2 regions of the Pontimicrobium sp. MEBiC06410 genome follow, and region 2 is predicted to be linked to the other one. Evidence: riboswitches for the same ligand, from Rfam matches in the RefSeq annotation. Region 2 holds a riboswitch; the other holds the start of a gene.
What was found. Region 2 has a riboswitch for cobalamin ahead of ACVC08_RS04810 (PAS domain-containing protein). Riboswitches for the same ligand answer to the same signal wherever they lie in the genome.
Positions count from the first base shown of each region.

Region 1 (9,624 bases), on a different contig from region 2:
TTTAGATTTTAATTTATCGAAACAAAAATTCTTTGTCATAGTCATTGAAAATGCTTCAATGTTTTTATATTCTGATATTTTCTTTTTATTATTCCATAATTTTATTAAAACCTCTTGTGTAGCATCTTCTGCTTCTTCGGTCGAAACTAAAAGACGTTTCGCTAATCGAAAGACTTTGTCTTTAAAAGGGGTTACAATATTTAAAAATTCCTTTTGTGTCATTTTTTGGTTGTGGTTATAAAAGCTTTTTTATCGCTCTATGTTATTACGACGAACGACTTTTAATTTTGTTACAAAAAATTTTTAATCTCAATTAAAGTACCTATTTTTAAACTGAAAAAGAAATAGATACGTTATGAAAAAAACTTCAAAAATTGCTTTACTCCTTCTTGTTATTTTATCTATTACAAGTTGTTTTGAAGATAGAGACGATAATCCTGTAAGTACTACAGATATTAATGATTTTGTATATAGAGGCTTAAACAGTTGGTATTTCTGGCAGGAATCTGTACCTGATTTAGCAGATAATAGATTTTCATCAGATTTAGAATATGATAATTATCTAAATTCATTTAGTAGTCCTGCTGAATTATTTGATAGTCTACTATTTGAAGGCGATCGTTTTAGTTGGATTGTTGATGATTATATTGCTTTAAATAATTCAATAAATGGTGTATTTCTATCAAATGGTCTAGAATTTGGACTTGCAAGAATAGGTAATGGTCCTGAAATTATGGGTTATGTAAGATACATTTTACCAAATTCTGATGCATCTACAAAAAATATTCAAAGAGGAAATTTTTTCTTAGAAGTTAACGGTCAGCAATTAACTGAAAACAATTTTAGAAACTTACTTTCTAACACTAACTACACTTTAAGTATGGCTAATGTAGTTAATGACAACATTGTTTTAAATAATGAAACTGTTACATTAACAAAAGTCCCTTACACTGAAAATCCTGTTTATATTACTGAAACTGTTACTGTAGATAATATAAAAATTGGATACTTAATGTATAACCGTTTTACAGGTAATTTTGATGAGCAGCTTAATAATGCTTTCGCAAACTTCTTAGCTGAAGATATAGATGAATTAGTTATAGATTTACGCTATAACCCTGGAGGTAGTGTTAGTTCGGCTGTTAATTTATCTAGTATGATTACTGGTCAATTTACTGGTAACTTATTTTTAAAACAACGATGGAATAGTAAAGCGTTATCTATTTTTGAAGAATCGTCACTTAAGCGCAATTTTGTTAGTAATTTAAATAATGGCTCGGCTATAAATCATCTTAATTTAAGTAAAGTATATATTTTGGCTCAAGGAAGTTCGGCCTCTGCTAGCGAACTTGTTATAAATGGGCTGAATCCATACATAGATGTTGTACATATAGGAGATACTACTACAGGTAAAAATGAATTTTCTATTACATTATTTGATGTTCCAGAATGTAATTATCTAAGAACTTCAGACTGCTCTGGACAACCTAATCCAAGTCATTTGTGGGCAATGCAACCTTTAGTTGGTAAAAATGAAAATGCTGTTGGATTTTTAGACTATGAAGATGGTTTAAATCCAGATATCTCATTTCCTGAAGATTTGACAAATCTAGGCATTCTTGGACAGATTGATGAACCACTATTCGCAAGAGCCATACAACACATAACTGGTAATGGAAAAGCTGCTAATGTTGTACAAAAGACATATAATCTTATAACCGACTCTAACGATTTTAAACCTACAAAAAACAATATGTATTTAGCATATTAATTCTATTTTTCAATATATAAATAAAACCAATGAAATTATTAACTAAACTTATTATCACTATAAGTGTTTTAAATATTACCAACATATGTCAAGCTCAATTTGGAGAAACCTATCCTTTAAGTGATTTTTCTGATTTAAGTAATACTTATAATAATCCTAATTTTTCAGACGGGTTATATTTATTCGGAACTAATCAAACTAATAATTGTAAATCTTCTGCTAGAGTTTCTTTAAAATTTTTCAGAACGTTAGATGGGAATAAGGATTTTACTTTTGATGACGAATATTATGAAATAGAAGCTGAAATTTATGGATTAAACTCTAGTAATGATACACCAACCTATGTTGGTTCTGTTACCTTCGATTTAAACAACTACGTTTTATCAAATGGACAGTACAGATATACATCTAGTAATTTAGACTTAGATTCAATACAGTCCAACTTTGAAAATTACACTATGTCTCTAACAATAAAAGAATACAAGTTATTTGGTTATCCTGATTTAATGTATTATCAAGTTTTCTCAACCTACACTGACTCTTTCATTAATTATAAAAAAAGATGTCCTTCTGTAGATAATGACTATGATGATGATGGTATATTTAATGATACAGATAATTGTCCAAACATATTCAATCCTAATCAAGAAGATACAAACAATGATGGAATAGGAGATGTTTGTGAAGAGAATAATGCTCTTCCTAATTTGACTTTAGAAAAGATTACTGTTTCTGTTGACGGGACTACATATGATACAAGTAGCAATTCTAACTTTATTCCCGTTTTTAAATATGGAGAACAACACACATTTAATATTACTATTAAAAATGATGACTCAGGAAACACGAGCAACTCACCTTATGAGCTATTAGTATCTACATCAAATGATGCTTATCCAGATCTTAATTCGACTCCTGTATATTTTTATAGAAGCGAAAATGCAGGAAACATAAATGGTAATTCAGAAGAAACAGACACATTTATAGTAACTCTTTATGAAAGCATTTCTAATCTACAATTACAGGAAAATACAACTTATTATATGTTTATACATATAGATCCTGATAACAACATCTTAGAATCTAATGAGAATAATAGTGATAATATATTCTACATGGAATTTAAATATGAAAACTCTGGAGGTAGAGTTTATTTAGATTTAGGTAATAATATCCAAATAGAAATACCTTACAATTACGTTGAAAACTCAAGTCCGACTAATTTAAAAATATATAATATAAACAATCTATACACACCCGCTTTTCAATATAACTTTAACAATCAAGTAGAAACAATTAATATTTCCAGCTTACCAATAGGGGTTTACGCAGTTATGATAAATGATATTTACAAAAAGAAGTTTAAGAAACAAAACGGGGGTTTAACTCTTCCTTTTATGAGAAATTAATTAAATTTAAATGCACAAAACTTATTTTAATTGGAGTACGGGTAAAGATTCGTCTTTAGCACTGTACTATCTTTTACAAGACACTAATTATAGTATAGATACATTAGTTACAACAGTAAACTCGCATTATAATAGGGTTTCTATGCATGGTTTACATACTGCATTACTACAAAAGCAAGCTAAAGCTATTGGTATTCCATTACAAACCATAGAACTTCCAGAACAACCAACTATGGAAGATTATGAAACTATTATGCGTAATGCTTTAAATGGTTTAAAAGCAAAACGCTATACACATTGCGTATTTGGAGATATTTTTTTAGAAGATTTAAAGGCTTATAGAGAGCAACATTTAAGTAAACAAAATATTAAAGCCTTATTCCCGCTTTGGAAAACAAATACAAATGATCTTATTAACACCTTTTTAAATTTAGGGTTTAAGGCAGTTATTGTTTGTGCCAGCGCAAAGTACTTTAATGAAGATTTTGTAGGCAAACTATTAACTAAGGAACTTATTGAAAACTTACCTGAAGGTGTAGATCCATGTGGTGAAAATGGAGAATTTCATACGTTTTGTTACGATGGTCCCATTTTTAAACACCCAGTTCCCTTCTCTATTGGAGAAAAAATATATAGAGAATACAATACTCCTAATGCTAATAGTAAAACGGGGTTTTGGTTTTGCAATTTACAAGAGGAATAAAAAAAAGGCTTTCAATTTAAATTGAAAGCCTTTACTAAACATCAAAGTTACTAGTTATTAAATTTTAGAATGCTTCTTCCTACTTTTATTTTTTTAATATACTTATCATTTACATGTATTGCATAAATACCATTAGTTAAAAGCAAATTTACTGTATCGTCTTCTGATATACTTTGGTTTACAACTGGAGTATTAGGATTACTTATATTATATAGTTTTAAATTAACATTTGTTCCATTAACAGGGATTTCTACAGTGTTATTATTTCCTAAATTTAAAAATGCTTTGCCTGAAGGGTTAATAAATTTAAAAGACAGTATTTTAATATTGTCTGAGTTAGTTTCATTACTTTCTGCTACAGCATTATTTGAATCTATATGCAAATACATAAAATAAGTTTGTCCTGTCTCCAAATCAAGCCCTCCTATGTAGTCATAGATGGTTTCAGATATTGTAACTGTTCTTGAATCGTTTGGATTTATTCCCGAAAAATTTAAATTTCTAAAATTATATACAGGAAAACCATTAGTGTCTGGATACGCACTGTTAGACCCAGAAACTAATAAACTACAAATAAAAGAACTAGAAGGGGCGTCATCATTATTTTTGATTTTCAATTCAAAACTTGCTGGTTGATTATACCTAAATGTTGGTACCTGCCCTCCAGGAAACACATTAAAATTACCTTGACCTGTAACATTTATTTTAAAGCTTTCTAAAGCTAAATTAGGCTGGGCATTATTATCTATTGGGTCGCAAACATCACCAATACCATCATTATCGCTATCCTGTTGATTGGTATTTGCTACTAAAGGGCAATTATCTGTACTATCAGGTTCTCCATCATTATCGTCATCTGGGTCACAAATATCACCAATACCATCACCATCTGTATCTAATTGATTAGCATTAGCTATATCTTCACAATTATCACAAACATTCCCAATACCATCTCCATCCGTATCAGCTTGATCTAAATTGTAAGTATCTGGACAATTATCATATAATTCAAAAATACCATCATTATCATCATCATGGCCTTCATAAACTAGCGGACAACTTGGGCAAAGATTAGCTAGATTAAATGTGATAGTGTTATCTTCTACATACTGAACATAGGAACCGTTAGCTATAGAAGCAAAAAAACCATTACTACTTCCTACAAATCTATCTATAATTAACTCGTAATTACCTGAAGGATAAGATTCATAAACATGATCTATAACAATTGTAGAAGAAACTAATTTATATCCATTATTTAAACTTGTAACTTCTATATCAAATAAAAACTCACCTTGTTGTTGACCTCCAACATTTCCAACATATGGAGCGCCAGATATAGGCCAATTAGGAAATGCAGAAGATGTATTTATATCTCCTGATTTCCTAATAAATGCATGCCACATGTCTGGATTAACAATATCTTCTGTTGTTCCTATTAATTCAAACTCTAATCTAAGTCTGTAAGGCTCTCCTAATCTTTGATAATAATCGTCAGCGATAAATACATTGACATTAGTAATTGGTGAATTTTCATATTGCGCATAAGTAAATATGCTAAAAAATAATAACAAATAGATTATTGATTTTTTCACTGTCTAAATCTTTTGGTATTCTATTGCTTAAGTGTTAGTTAAAATAAACTTTTGAAGCACCTACTCTTAAATCTTTAATATCTATTAAGGTATTATTTGATAAATCGTAAACAACTAATTCTCCAGTACCTGCAACAAAATCAGTTTTTACACCATATAATGTATTATTATTAACAGAGAAGCCATATAAAGATTCATCAATAATACTAGTTGTTGGTAAAGCTGTATCAGAATCATTTAACACATAAATTTTACCTGAATGTTGAAAATATGTTTTCCCACTACTATAGCTCATTAATGAAGGATGAACTCCATCAGGAAAAGTTAAAGTTGAAGAAACAGAGCTATTTATTGTGTTAATTTTAACAATAGAAGCTGGAGTTTCTACAGGGGGTGTTTGCCAAAATAAGTTTGCACCTTGACATAATACAACTAAATTCCCTGAATTATCAAAAGCCATATCATCTGGAACATCATTAACTGGTATAGTAGTAACAGTTTCTGAAATAACATTTATTCTAGAAATTTTATTATTCACTCCAAAACCTCCTTTATGAGATACATATATGTTGTTTCCCTTAGATAAAATTTGCTCTGGTCCTTCTGCGACAGAAATTGTTTCGGTAACAGTATTGGACGATAAATCTATAATTGCAATAACATCATCTGTAGAACTTGTCCCATCTCCCCAATCTGTAACATAACCTTTATTATTAATAATAGTCATATATCTTGGGTTTACTAATCCGGCATCTATAGTAGCAACCGATTGAAATGTAAAACGATCTACAACTTCTATTTTTTGAGAACCATTAACCACTATATAAGCTAAGTTCCCTAAAAATGTCATACTCTGTGCAGTATCTCCTAATAATTCACTATTTACATTATTAAAAATCTCATTTTCAACAGTCGCTAAATCATTAGACACATAACTTACAGAAGCATTTCCTTGTCCAAAGTTACCTTCATGAGATATTAAAATTCCATTTTCGTAATCACCTCTTGGCACTACTGCATCTGGTGTATCATCACTAGTACAAGCTGTAAAGACAAAACCTATTGCTAAAGCTATTAGCGTTAATTTATTCATTTTCATAATTTAAAATTTAATTGTTGTTTGTAATGTATAATTTCTATTTGGCATTGGACGCAATGCTACGTTTTCGTAATATCTATTGTATATATTATTTACTCTAAAATCTAGTTGATAATTAATTTTACCTTTAGTATTAAAAACATAACTTAAACCTAGGTTACCTAGATCGTAAGTTGATAGGTTTTTTCTATCTATTTTAAATACTTCTCCATTAAATAAATGTTGGTAAAACATAGAAAATTGTTTGTAATTATAAGCTACAGATATGTTTCCTTTATGAAATGGTACGTATACCAATTGCTCTTTGGTTCTCGAATCTTCAGAAATAGTGTATGAGTAACGCCCAATTAAGTTAAAATGATGCTTTTTTAACTTATAATGCGAATTCAATTCTAATTCTGCCCCATAACTTTCTGTTTCTGCAATATTTATTGGGCTCCAAGTACCACTATTATTTGGGCGCCATTGTATTAAATCGGTGGTATTAATATAATACCCATTAATTTTTGCTGTAATTGTTTTAAAATGAATTTGCTGCCCAAAATCTAATTGGTAAGACGACTCTGGAACTAAATCTAAATTACCACCAGGCTGCCAATACAAATCATTAAATGTTGGCACTCTATAATTTTTAGAGCCATTTAATTGTAACGTATAATGCTTTGTTAATTGGTATGCAGCATCTACAGAAAATACAAATGGACTAGTAAAACCTGAAGTAAAATCCTTCCTAATATTTACACCATAACTTAATGCTTCTGTTGGTTTATGATTTAACAGTGCCGTTGCAGAAACTACCGTACGTTTAGGCTCACCAAAACTACTACCAGAACCTTTAAAACTATTAAAATCTACAATCGTTTTAAATTGAAGCGCATTAGAGATTCGATAATTAAAACTATGATTTATTAAATACGTATTTACTTTTCCGAAAGAATAATTGGGCTTATCCTTATTTTCAAAATAACGAAAAAGCTCCTGTAAATGCGCCACTTTAAGTTTCGAGGTATAACGATCAGAAACACGAGACCACTCTAACATGGTACGGTAATTTTCATCATCGTACTTACTTCTTGAACGCGCAACTAAAGTGCCAGACAGGTTTCTTTCGCTTTTAAAACTTTGCTGATATAATTTAAGTACATCTTTATCTGAAATAAAATACCCCAGGTTTACATTAATATTAAAGTTATTAAACTGCCCATTGGTATTAACATCGTCTGTACCTAGAAAACGATAATCGTTCTCAGAATCTATATAACTCACCCCTAAATTACCCGAAAATCTATTATTCCCGTAAGAGGCTGTATAATTAGTTTGTCTAGTTTCGAAACTGCCATAAGAAAGATTTACTCTATTTTTAAAGTGTGAGTAAAACTCTAATTTATTATTTAAATGCACACTTCCGCCAATACTACCGCTTCCATATTGTACACTTCCACCACCACTTCTTATAGCAATAGAACTATAATTTGTAGTATTTATGGTATTAAAATCGGTCTGTCCATTAAGTTGTGAGTTAATATTTATACCATTCCAAATTACTGCCGTTTGCGATGCATTAGTTCCTCTAAACGATGGAGAAGAAATCATACCAAAACCGTTCTCTTTAAAATAAATATTAGAATTAAAAGATAATATTCTGGTTAACGACATTGGGTTTTTAGTTAAAACAGAGTCGTTAAGTGTTTCTATTTTTACACCAGCAGCATAGTTTTTAAGCTTACTATCACTAAGCACAACCTCATCTAATGTTTGTATAGAATCCGTTAGTGTTTGTGCATAACTGCAAAAACTAACTACTAAAAGCCCTAATATACTAAGTGTTTTTTTCATAAATCTTCAAGACTCTTTACCCGAAAGTCATTTTTAGATGTTAAATAATGGCAGGTCTCCTGACTCTCGTCTAATTATTTACCTTCCCGATTATAAAAACCAGTGGTTAGAAGTTTAATAATTAGCATCACCTTACGTGACTAAGATTACAGTTGCGGGAACAGTTCAAGAATTAATGAGTTTAAAACGTTTATTCTATTTTAGATTATATGTATTAAAAATTGTCAATCTAAAATCTTCAATTGTAAATCATTGCACTTGATTCCCTTTTAATCGATTTTATAATAATTATAAAGCCGAACCAAAATTCGCTGCAAAAGTAACCTTTTTGTTTTATCTTCTTTACAAAAGATTAAATAATATTACTTTTGAAACATAAAATCCATTACAATTGAAATATCTTATACCTCTTTTAGTCTGCATTACCATCCTTTCATGTAAGGAAAACAAAGGCATAGAACGCCAATTACCACCTTTAGAGTCTAATACTCCAAGCATTAATATTGCTAACGCTTACGCGGAAGGATTTTCCATAACAAGCAACGGCAATCATTCCATTTTAGAAATAAATGCACCATGGCCAGACTCTCAAGATAACTTTAAATATGTTTTAATCTCTGCCGAAGAAGCTTCGAAAACAACCTTTATGCGAGATCAATACGATGGTATTATTATTACACCTATAAAAAAAATAGTAGTTACCTCAACAACGCATATTCCTGCATTAGAATTATTAGGTGTTGAAAACACTTTAGTCGGTTTTCCTGGAACCAACTATGTGTCTTCAAAAAAAACAAGAGCAAGGATAGATAGTGGAACTGTAAGAGAATTAGGAAAAAACGAAGGCTTAAATACAGAAGTATTGTTAAGTTTACAACCTAATCTTGTGGTCGCTTTTGGAGTAGATGGAAAAAGTAAATCGTTAAAAACCATTAAAAATGCCAATATTCCTGTTATATATAATGGAGATTGGGTAGAAAAAACACCTCTAGCAAAAGCCGAGTGGATTAAATTCTTTGGCGCTCTATACAATAAAAGTGAAGAGGCAAATAACATTTTTAAACAAATAGAAACCGATTATTTAAATGCTAAAACATTAGCACAAAAAGCAACAAAACAACCTACAATTTTAAGTGGAGCCATGTATAAAGACACTTGGTATTTACCAAACGGCACAAGTGCAGAAGCTCAGTTTTTAAAAGACGCTAACA
Region 1 covers NZ_JBSHNT010000164.1:500,686-510,309, forward strand. Annotated here, with positions in the region: gene ACVC08_RS19975 (RNA polymerase sigma factor) at 1-222, opposite strand, end outside; gene ACVC08_RS19980 (S41 family peptidase) at 356-1,771, shown strand; gene ACVC08_RS19985 (thrombospondin type 3 repeat-containing protein) at 1,801-3,180, shown strand; gene ACVC08_RS19990 (Dph6-related ATP pyrophosphatase) at 3,191-3,883, shown strand; gene ACVC08_RS19995 (thrombospondin type 3 repeat-containing protein) at 3,934-5,478, opposite strand; gene ACVC08_RS20000 (YncE family protein) at 5,513-6,571, opposite strand; gene ACVC08_RS20005 (TonB-dependent receptor plug domain-containing protein) at 6,581-8,413, opposite strand; cobalamin riboswitch at 8,446-8,734, opposite strand; gene ACVC08_RS20010 (ABC transporter substrate-binding protein) at 8,805-9,624, shown strand, end outside.
Region 1: it holds a riboswitch for cobalamin, as region 2 does, so the genes downstream of both, ACVC08_RS20005 (TonB-dependent receptor plug domain-containing protein) here and ACVC08_RS04810 (PAS domain-containing protein) in region 2, are expected to answer to the same signal.

Region 2 (9,624 bases):
TGTTATCATCGGTTATAGAAATATTTAATAATTGTGTTGTTCTTCCTTTATGTATAAAAGTAGATTTAGCATATACATAGCCTTCTTTAACACTTTTTAAATGGTTTGCTGTAATTTCTATACCTCTAACCATTGTATTTTTAGTATCTAAAAATAAATGGGAAGCAAAACTACCAACACTTTCTGCTAATGCTGCTGTTGCTCCTCCATGCAAAACTCCATCTGGTTGATAAACGCTAGAATTAACAGGCATTCTAGCTACAACAAAATCGTCACCATAATCTATAAACTCTATATTTAAGGTTTCCATTAATGTATTTTTACAAATTGCATTTGCTTTTGCTAAAATGGCTGCTTTAGATAATTGCATAGTAGTAAATATTTATTGAACTTTACGCTGCGAAAATACAAAAAGCTAAACCTAAAATGAATACTACACTAAAAGAAATATCTTATAATACTACAAAGCCTTATGCGACTTTAAACGCTCTTACAGAACATACAAAAACGGTATGGTTTGTTTGTCATGGTATGGGACATTTAAGTTATTATTTTTTAAGACATTTTAAGCATTTAAATCCAGATGAAAATTATATAATAGCACCACAAGCACCAAGTTTATATTACCAAGGTACTGCTTTTAAGCATGTTGGAGCAAGTTGGCTAACTCGTGAAAACACAATAGCTGAAACCGAAAATATTATGTTGTATTTTGATGCCATTTTAAAAACTGAAAACATACCTAATCATTTAAATTTAAATATACTAGGGTATTCTCAAGGTGTTAGCGTTGCCATGCGTTATGTTGCAAAAAGACAGTTACAGTGTTCTCAACTTATTTTACATTCTGGAGGAATTCCTAAAGAATTAGTGCCAGATGATTTTGAGTTTTTAAACACAAATGTTTCTTTAATTTATGGTACTAAAGATGAATACCTTAATGCCGAACGTATTGCTTATGAAACTGAAAGGGCTAATGCTTTATTTAAAAATAATGTAACTATTATTCCGTTTGATGGCACACATGAGGTTAATAATAGTATTATTACAAGTTTAGGTTAAATAATAATAATTATACGTGTATTATAAAACATTTTTTATGACTCCAACTTTAGAAAATAGTAGAGTAAAATTATCTCTTTTAAGTGTAGATAATTATACTCATTTAGTAGACATTGCTAAAGAGAAAGATCTTATTTATTACTCGCCTAGTGTAATTGCTTCTCCAAACCAATTAAAAACTTATGTTGAAACTGCCATTGCTGGTTTTAATAACAAGACTGTATTACCATTTATTATTTACGATAAAAAGAAGTTAGCTTATGCTGGTAGTACGCGTTTTGGGCTTATGGATTATAAAAATAAGGTTTTGCATATTGGATGGACTTGGTTAGGCAAGTCTTTTCAAGGTAGTGGTTTAAATACAAACATTAAATTTTTAATGTTACAATATGCTTTTGAAGTACTTAATTTTGAAAAGGTAGAGTTTCGTATAGATGAGCGAAACAATAAATCTAGAAGAGCTGTTGAAAAAATTGGAGGTATACTTGAAGGTATACTTCGTAAAAATACTGTTATGCAAGACGGTTTTAGACGAAATACTTGCTGTTATGGCATTTTAAAAGAGGAATGGCCAACTATTAAATCTAGTGTTTTTAAAGATTTAAGTTAATGTGTAGACTTCTTTTTCTAATGCTAATAAGTGAGCTAATTTACCATTAACATCTTTTACTGGAAAAATTTCTATATCGCATATATATTTTTCTCCATTTTTTCTATAGTTAATAATACGTTCTTTAATATGTAATTCTTCTGCAATATGGGTTCTAATTTTCTTTAATACTTCTTTTGAGGAATCTTGTCCTTGTAAAAAACTAGGTTTTTTTCCTTTTGCATAGTTAACCGGATAACCTGTCATGCTAATAAAACCTTTATTTACCCATTCTATCTCTTGAGCTATATTTGTTAATATAATGGCCTCAAATGTAGTATTGTTTAGAGTCTCTTCAATATTAAGATTCCAATGGTACCGTTCTTTAAATTCATTTAATACGGCTATTTCTGTATTTCGTATAAATGCTTCTGCTTGCTTATCTATAGCTTGTGTGTATATGTCCCAGCTTTTTAAAGGTCCTCGTAGTGTTTTATTACTCATTTGTTTCATTTTAATTGCTTTTAATGAAACTTAAATAGTATTTATAGATTACATACTATCAATTAGCTTCAAATCGCGAAAGCATTATTGCAAAATAATAAAGGCAAGTAATCTGGCTTATAATAATTTACTTATTAATTACAGTTGCGCGACAGCTTGCGATTTTAACACAATTCCTTTTATTGTTTGTAACAACCTTTATTTAATACAAAAATAAGTATTTAATTCTTTAAATCTTTAATTTTTTTCGAAACACTCCCGCGTTCTCCCAACCGTATAATACCAAGAATGATTCCTGCTATTTTTCCTGGGCTAGTTACAAGTTTTCCTTTTTTTGCTATTTTAAGGTCTCTTTCTGCTATAGTTGCTTTTATTTTATCTTCTGGTGTATTGGCCAATTGCACAGCAAATTTCCATGCTCCGTTTCTAGCTAAAACCATACTAAAATCTATAAGGAAGTCATCTACATCACGCGTCCACGTTAATATCTTTTTTAATGTAGGCCAAATCTTAGATAAATCGTCTTCTACTTCCATTACTAAAGCAGAAAGGATTGTATTTATTTTATTAAAGTCGCCTTTTAAATGCTCTATATCTTCTCCTTTTGAAACCTCAGCTGCTGCTATTCCTAAATCTAAATTAATATGAGCATTCATTCCTATTAACAGGTGTTGTAATACTATAGGCCAATAATTATTAGATAAATTAAACGCTTCTTGCCAAGAGTTAGTTACGGGATCTTGTTTTTCGTAAGCAAAATATGCTTCTAGATAGCGACTAGCAAAAATAACATCTAATCGTTCCATTCTAGGGCCATTATCAAAAATGTTATTCTGTATTCCTTCTTTTACTTTTATAGTGACTTTTCTATATAGCGTAGCAAAATATCCTAGCGGGTTATTATCGTCTTGAGATTTTAAAATGATAGCATCTAAATATATAATAACTTGGTCAATAGTTTGTATAGATTCCAATAACGAGGGGTTTTATAATTAATAACATAAGTAAAATACAAAAAATATTAAACATGATACTAGAATAGTATTTTCAGAAGTTGAGATTCACCTTTTAGAAGTTAAGGGCTTACAACATTATACCTCTAATATAATTTTGATTTAAACTTTAAAATCAATTTTATTATGAAAAACCTATTGTTATTAATCAATTATCCAATAACTAAATTAAATAATGTAGTTGTAAAAATAGCTATTGTACTATTTACCATTACGGCCTTTAATAGTTGTGAATCTTCATCTATTTCAGAAATAGAAAGTATAGAAGAAAATAAAACAATATCTAAATTTGAAGCAAAAAATTTAGAAGCAAAAAGCTCGTCCACTTGTGGTGCTGTAGTTAGTGCTACGGATGTTTGTAGTTATGAAGGTATTCAATTGTATGCAAGTGAGATGTCTGTAATATCAGTTACTGGCGGTTTATTTAATACTGCACCTTTTTATCTTTATAGTGCAGAACTTACTTTTCAAGGTAACGTAATAGCAAGTACTGTTTCTGGGAATTTAAGTAATCAAAGTCCTTCTGCTCAAATAACACGACTCGTTTATTCATCTCCGCAGATTTCTACTTCAGGAACTAATGATTATGTTTTAAACCTTACATACGCAAATAGTCAAAATAATCTTTTTACTTGTACGACTTCTAATTTTTCAATTGGTAGAAATAGTACTTATGCTGTACCCGCTTTTTTAGTACATCGTATTTCTAATACATCTGTTCAAAATGGTAATAGTTTACCTTCTAATGAATTCTACGCTAACGATTATATTACTTTTGATATGACGCCATCTAGTGACATATTTGAATATAGACTTTGGGCTTATGAGTTAGATACACAAGGTAATATTGTATCTTCTCAAAGTGTTGGTCCACTAAATCCTTCTGTGTATCCGTATTTAAATTTACGTAATACTTTTAATAACTTATTATCTCAAGCTACTCATCAATATATTAAAATTGAAATGACTGGTAGTGGTTGCGAGCAAAGCCCAACAACAAATTCGTTTCATGTAAGAACTTCAAAAACTATAAGATTGTTTAACACCGTTAGACCTGCAAAACCAGACTTAACACCATTTGGATAAATAAATTTAAATAAGCTTCGCAAATACAGAATTTGCGAAGCTTATTCTATTCTTTCACTTTTTATAGTCTTTTTTAGCTTTCTTTTAATTGCAATAGCCTACTAATATTAATAAAAAAATAGGGTGATTAAATCCTATTTTAAACATGTTTGTAATAGTATTAATTAATCTATTATTGCTCCATTTACATAGTCTTGAAACCGTTGTCTTAAACCTAACTGTCTGTAAGGTGATAATTGAATCATTAACACGTATGCTAAGTTATTTTCTGTATCTATTTTAAAATAGGTTCCTACTGCTCCACCCCATCCGTATACTTTTTGTAGAGGTTCTCCATACTCTCCTTTTATTGCAAAGCCTAACCCAAAACTAGCTTCGCCTAATGGTAATCTAAAACGTTCTTGATATTGCCTTATATTTGCCATATGGTCTTTAAATAAAAGGGCTACTGTTTCTTCTTTTAAAACACGTTCTTCTTTATACTTTCCTTTGTTTAATAACATTTCGCAAAATTTTAAATAATCTAGCGTAGTTGATACTAAACCGCCTCCTCCATTATATAGTGTTACGTCTTCTACATATCTATTATTTTCAGCAGTCTCAGAAACGGTTAGTGTTTCGTTAGTCCAACGGTAACCTACTGTAAACCTTTTAATCTTCTCTTTTGGCAATTGAAAGTGGGTATCGTTCATCTCTAATGGCTTGAGAATACATTCTTTTAAATAGTTGTCAAGAGATTTACCTGATAACACTTCTACTAAATAACCACATATATTTGTTGATACTCCATAATGCCAATCGGTACCTGGCTCGAAAGTTAAGGGTAATTTACTCACTTGTTCTGCAAACTCTTTGTTAGTTGTTGCATTCCATAGTCCTGAGTTTCTATACAGTTCATTAAGCTCTTGATTATCTCCCCTACCATAACCAAAGCCTGAGGTATGCCGCAACAAATCTATAACTAGTATTGGTCGTTTAGCCAATTGTTTTTCTCCATTTGTATAGGCGTACATTGTTTTAAACATGGGCAAATACTTATATAATGGGTCTTTTAATTTAAACTTTCCTTCTTCATACAGTTGCATTAATGCTACGGTAACAATTGGTTTAGTCATAGAAAATATTCTAAAAATACTTTCATTATCTAATGGCTTTTTAGTTTCAATATTAGCATAACCATAGGTATTAAAATGTACTAATTTATTGTCTTTTATAATTGCTGTTTGTATGCCTGCAATTTGCTTTTTGTCTACTAATCTATGGAAATGAGTATTCATTTTTTCTAAACTATCACTAGACATACCTACCAATTCTGGTTTAGTAATTTTTAAAGTTTTTGTTTGAGCTGTAATGGTACTAGAAACAATTAAAGCTACTAATGTTAGTTGTTTAAATTTATTATGTCTCATTATATTTTTTGTTATTCGAATATTGCTACAGCTCTAACTGGAGCCCCAGTACCGCCTCTAATTTTTAAAGGTAATCCTATAAAACGAAACAGCCCTCTTCCTATTAAAAGGTGTAAATTTATCATGTTTTCATAATGGGTAAAGCCTAAGGCTCCACAAATATGGTGCACTTTTTTATTTGATACTCCTGGAACACCTGGTGACATTGTTTTTATGGGAAAAATCTAGACAAATCCCCTCGGTATAAAACATAGATAATGGCATAGTATCTATAGATTGTTCTTTGTAGGGTTTTGCCATATGATTTATAGCATCTACATGAGTGCCTGTGTGTTCGCCTAATTCTAATTTATAAACACTTGGTGTTACTGTTTTAGAGTTCTCTTCGCCATCCCATTCTTCATGTGTATTATGAACAGTCATTTTAACTTGTGGTAAGCTTTTATATACTGGCATACCTTCGTATATTTCTTGACTTAAATCTATTATTTCTGTCATTATTATCTAATAAATTATTCAAACCTAAACATTTATTTTAATAAAATAGATAATTAGCAAGAAAGGAAAAGTGAATTATTGCTTTTGTAAATACATTTGTAATCCTGACTGTACTGAGGAATATAAATTGAAAACTGAGTTTTATATTCCTATTGTAAAAAATTACTTATGTAGAGCGAAAACTTTTCCTACTACTTTTTATCTAATTGTCCTCAAGCATTAATTATTAGCTAAGACTTAAAAACCCATAAAGCCATTCTACCAAGCGAATCGAGCATTTCGGAAATTTGATCTAAAGACAAGTTTTATACAGCTATACTTTTGATATATAATTTAAACCTTAAATAATTTATCATGAAAAACACATTCGTTATTACTCTTTTACTATTTTTTAATTTTATTAATGCTCAATTTCTACAAAATGGAAGTTTTGAAACTGTTAATGGTAGCACAAACATTTTTCACACGGCATTTACACAACAACAATTAGGGCCAAATTGGTACGCCTATGGAAATACTAGTCCAAATATAAAGTCTAATGGTTTTCAAAATGTAACTGCTACAGATGGTACTAATTTTGCTCATACATGGCATAAACTAGAAAACTTAGGAGGGTCTAATTGGAAAAGAACTGGACAAGCATTTTTTATGTATTATCCTATGCAAGGCGGAGAGCATTACAATTTACAATTTGACTTAAAGTCTAGCAAAGCTTATAATCGTTTCTACGTAATAGCAGTAAATGACTTAATTCCAAACACAACAGGAACGCAAATAAGTAACAGTAATGTTTTACCAACAAATTCTAATAATAATCCAAACAATATTATTTCTAACATTGGGCATAAGGAATTTGTTAATCCAACTTTAAATTTTATAGCTAATACTGGTTGGAATCATAAATCTTATAACTTTCAACCCACTCAAAACTTTAAGTATCTATTATTTATTCCATATATAGATTTAAACTCAAACAACTTAAGTACTAAACAAGCAGACTTTTATATAGATAATGTTAGTATGAGTGGAACTCTAGCACAAACTCATATGTCTATGGTTTTAAATGGTCAGGATTCTAATACTAATATTGGAATCAATATTTGCGATGGTGAAGATGTTATTTTAGATGCTTCTAAATCTGTTGATACTCACCACCACCTTAGATCTTATATTCAAATTAATAGAGTAAATACTAATGGAAGTACTTCTAATTGGTCTACACATACTATATATGGTTTGCCATTTTCTCCTATTAATGTATCTCAACTATACGCTCAAGATGGTTTTTCTTTTTCATCTCCAAATGGAGATCCTGTAGAATATCGTGTTAAATACTCTTTTAATTCTGGCCCTACTAATCAATGGGTATCTAGAACAATGAGAGTTATAGTAAGTGGGCCAACTTATGGTTTTAGTGGTGGTATTAACTGGATTGATATTAATGGTGGTTTTTCTGCAACGAAGACTGTTACTGGTTTACCAAATGGAAGTTACTCTTATCAATGGTATGAAGGCACATCGACGAATACTCCTGTAATTAGTACTACTAATCAAATTACTGTTTATAAAAGTCAAGAAGGTTCTTATCCTTATACTGTAAGAGTAACTAATTTAAATACTGGTTGTTCTACTGTAAAAACTACTTCTGTTACTTACAGAAGAAGACTAGCTTTAAACTCAACGCCCATAAAAGATAATACAACTATTAAAATATACCCCAACCCAGCTACAGATGTTATTAATATAACTGCAACAACCGCTTTTAATCGTGTAAATATTTATAGCCTGAGAGGTGATTTGATACTAAAATCTGATAGTAAAAAACTAAATGTATCTGCATTAAAAAAGGGTATTTACATTATAAAATTCTTTAATAATGACTCTATAATAGAAACAAAAAAGTTTATAAAAAATTAATAGCTCATTCATTAATTATATTAATAAAGCCCAAATATTAGTTTAATATTTGGGCTTTATATTTATTCTGTTTTTAATAGTTTAATTAACTAACTTCTCAACAATATCCTTTACAGGTAAAATAGCTTTAGTATGTTCTATACTTGGCCCTGCTACCCAAACTGTTTTATAAGTGGCTTTTTTGGCTGCTTTTTCTGTGGCTTTCATACCTATGGAAAAGCGAATCATTTTCACCCATTTCTTCAATTTTCTATTTTTATTTAATAGGTTCTCTATCCAAGTTTGTTTGGTTCCTATTTTCTGTACATAAGGTGTATTAATAACTGTACATGGCGTTCCAGAGATACGTTCTGTCATGATTATATCTTTGGCTCCGTAGTCTACACAAGCTTGCTTGTACTCTTCTGTTACTCCTGCTTCTATAGAGGCTATAAATGGGCTTCCTACAGATACGCCTTCTGCTCCGTAGCTAAGCATTTTATCTATATCTGCTCTACAACCAACACCTCCTGCAGATATTACTGGAATATTTAAGCTAGTGCTTAACATATTTGTTAATTCTTCTGGAGATAGGTTACCACGATGTCCTCCTGCTTCATTATTTACAGCAATGGCTGCATCTGCTCCTAATTGTTCTACTTTTTTTGCAAAGCGTAAGTCTGTAACATCACAAAACACTTTTATTCCTGCTTTATGTGCTTGATTAATGGTTTCTTCTGGGCTTCCTAAAGAGGTAATAATAAAATCGCAACCTTCTTCGCATAATACTCGCAATTGCTCTTTATATTTTATGTTTGATTTATTTACAATTAAATTAAATCCAAACGAACCGCCTTCAACTTTATTTGCTTTTAATTCTTTAATAGCTGCTCTTAACTCTTCTAAAGTTCTGTAATTTAATGCAGGAATACAACCAGCAATACCTCCTTTCATAGCTTCTGTTACCATAGCAACGTTAGATACCAAAAACATTGGAGCTTGTATTATTGGATATTTAATATTTAGAAGTTGTGTTAGCTTAGTATTCATAGTTTTTTAATCGTTTGTCTTACAAATATAGTTATAATTTTACTATGCAAGCATAATAAAATTATGCTTCACAAAAAAACGCAATCAAACTAATGATTGCGTTTTTTATATGAAAACACTTATTTTTTATTTTACTTCTTCAAAATCTACATCTTCAACATTGTCTCCTTCTGCTTGTGCTGGTTCTGCTCCGGCATTAGCATCTGGTCCTGGAGCTCCTCCTTGAGCTTCTTGTTGTGCTTTGTACATTTCTTCGCTAGCTACTTTCCAAGCTTCATTTATTTTCTCTAATGCTGGGTCGATAACTGCTAAATCTTTAGTTTCAAATGCTTTTTTAAGTTCTTCTAAAGCTTCTTCAATTGGCTTCTTTTTATCATCAGATAATTTATCACCAAATTCTTTTAATTGCTTTTCCGTTTGGAAAATCATAGAATCTGCTTCATTTAACTTCTTAGCATTTTCTGCTGCTTTTGCATCTGCTTCTGCATTTGCTTCTGCATCTGCTTTCATTTTCTGG
Region 2 covers NZ_JBSHNT010000143.1:23,617-33,240, reverse strand. Annotated here, with positions in the region: gene ACVC08_RS04825 (PaaI family thioesterase) at 1-370, opposite strand, end outside; gene ACVC08_RS04820 (alpha/beta hydrolase) at 427-1,062, shown strand; gene ACVC08_RS04815 (GNAT family N-acetyltransferase) at 1,100-1,672, shown strand; gene ACVC08_RS04810 (PAS domain-containing protein) at 1,664-2,155, opposite strand; cobalamin riboswitch at 2,241-2,370, opposite strand; gene ACVC08_RS04805 (DUF5995 family protein) at 2,377-3,129, opposite strand; gene ACVC08_RS04800 (hypothetical protein) at 3,295-4,254, shown strand; gene ACVC08_RS04795 (serine hydrolase domain-containing protein) at 4,419-5,663, opposite strand; gene ACVC08_RS04790 (hypothetical protein) at 5,675-5,869, opposite strand; gene ACVC08_RS04785 (cyclase family protein) at 5,838-6,161, opposite strand; gene ACVC08_RS04780 (T9SS type A sorting domain-containing protein) at 6,516-8,078, shown strand; gene ACVC08_RS04775 (NAD(P)H-dependent flavin oxidoreductase) at 8,160-9,107, opposite strand; gene dnaK (molecular chaperone DnaK) at 9,234-9,624, opposite strand, start outside.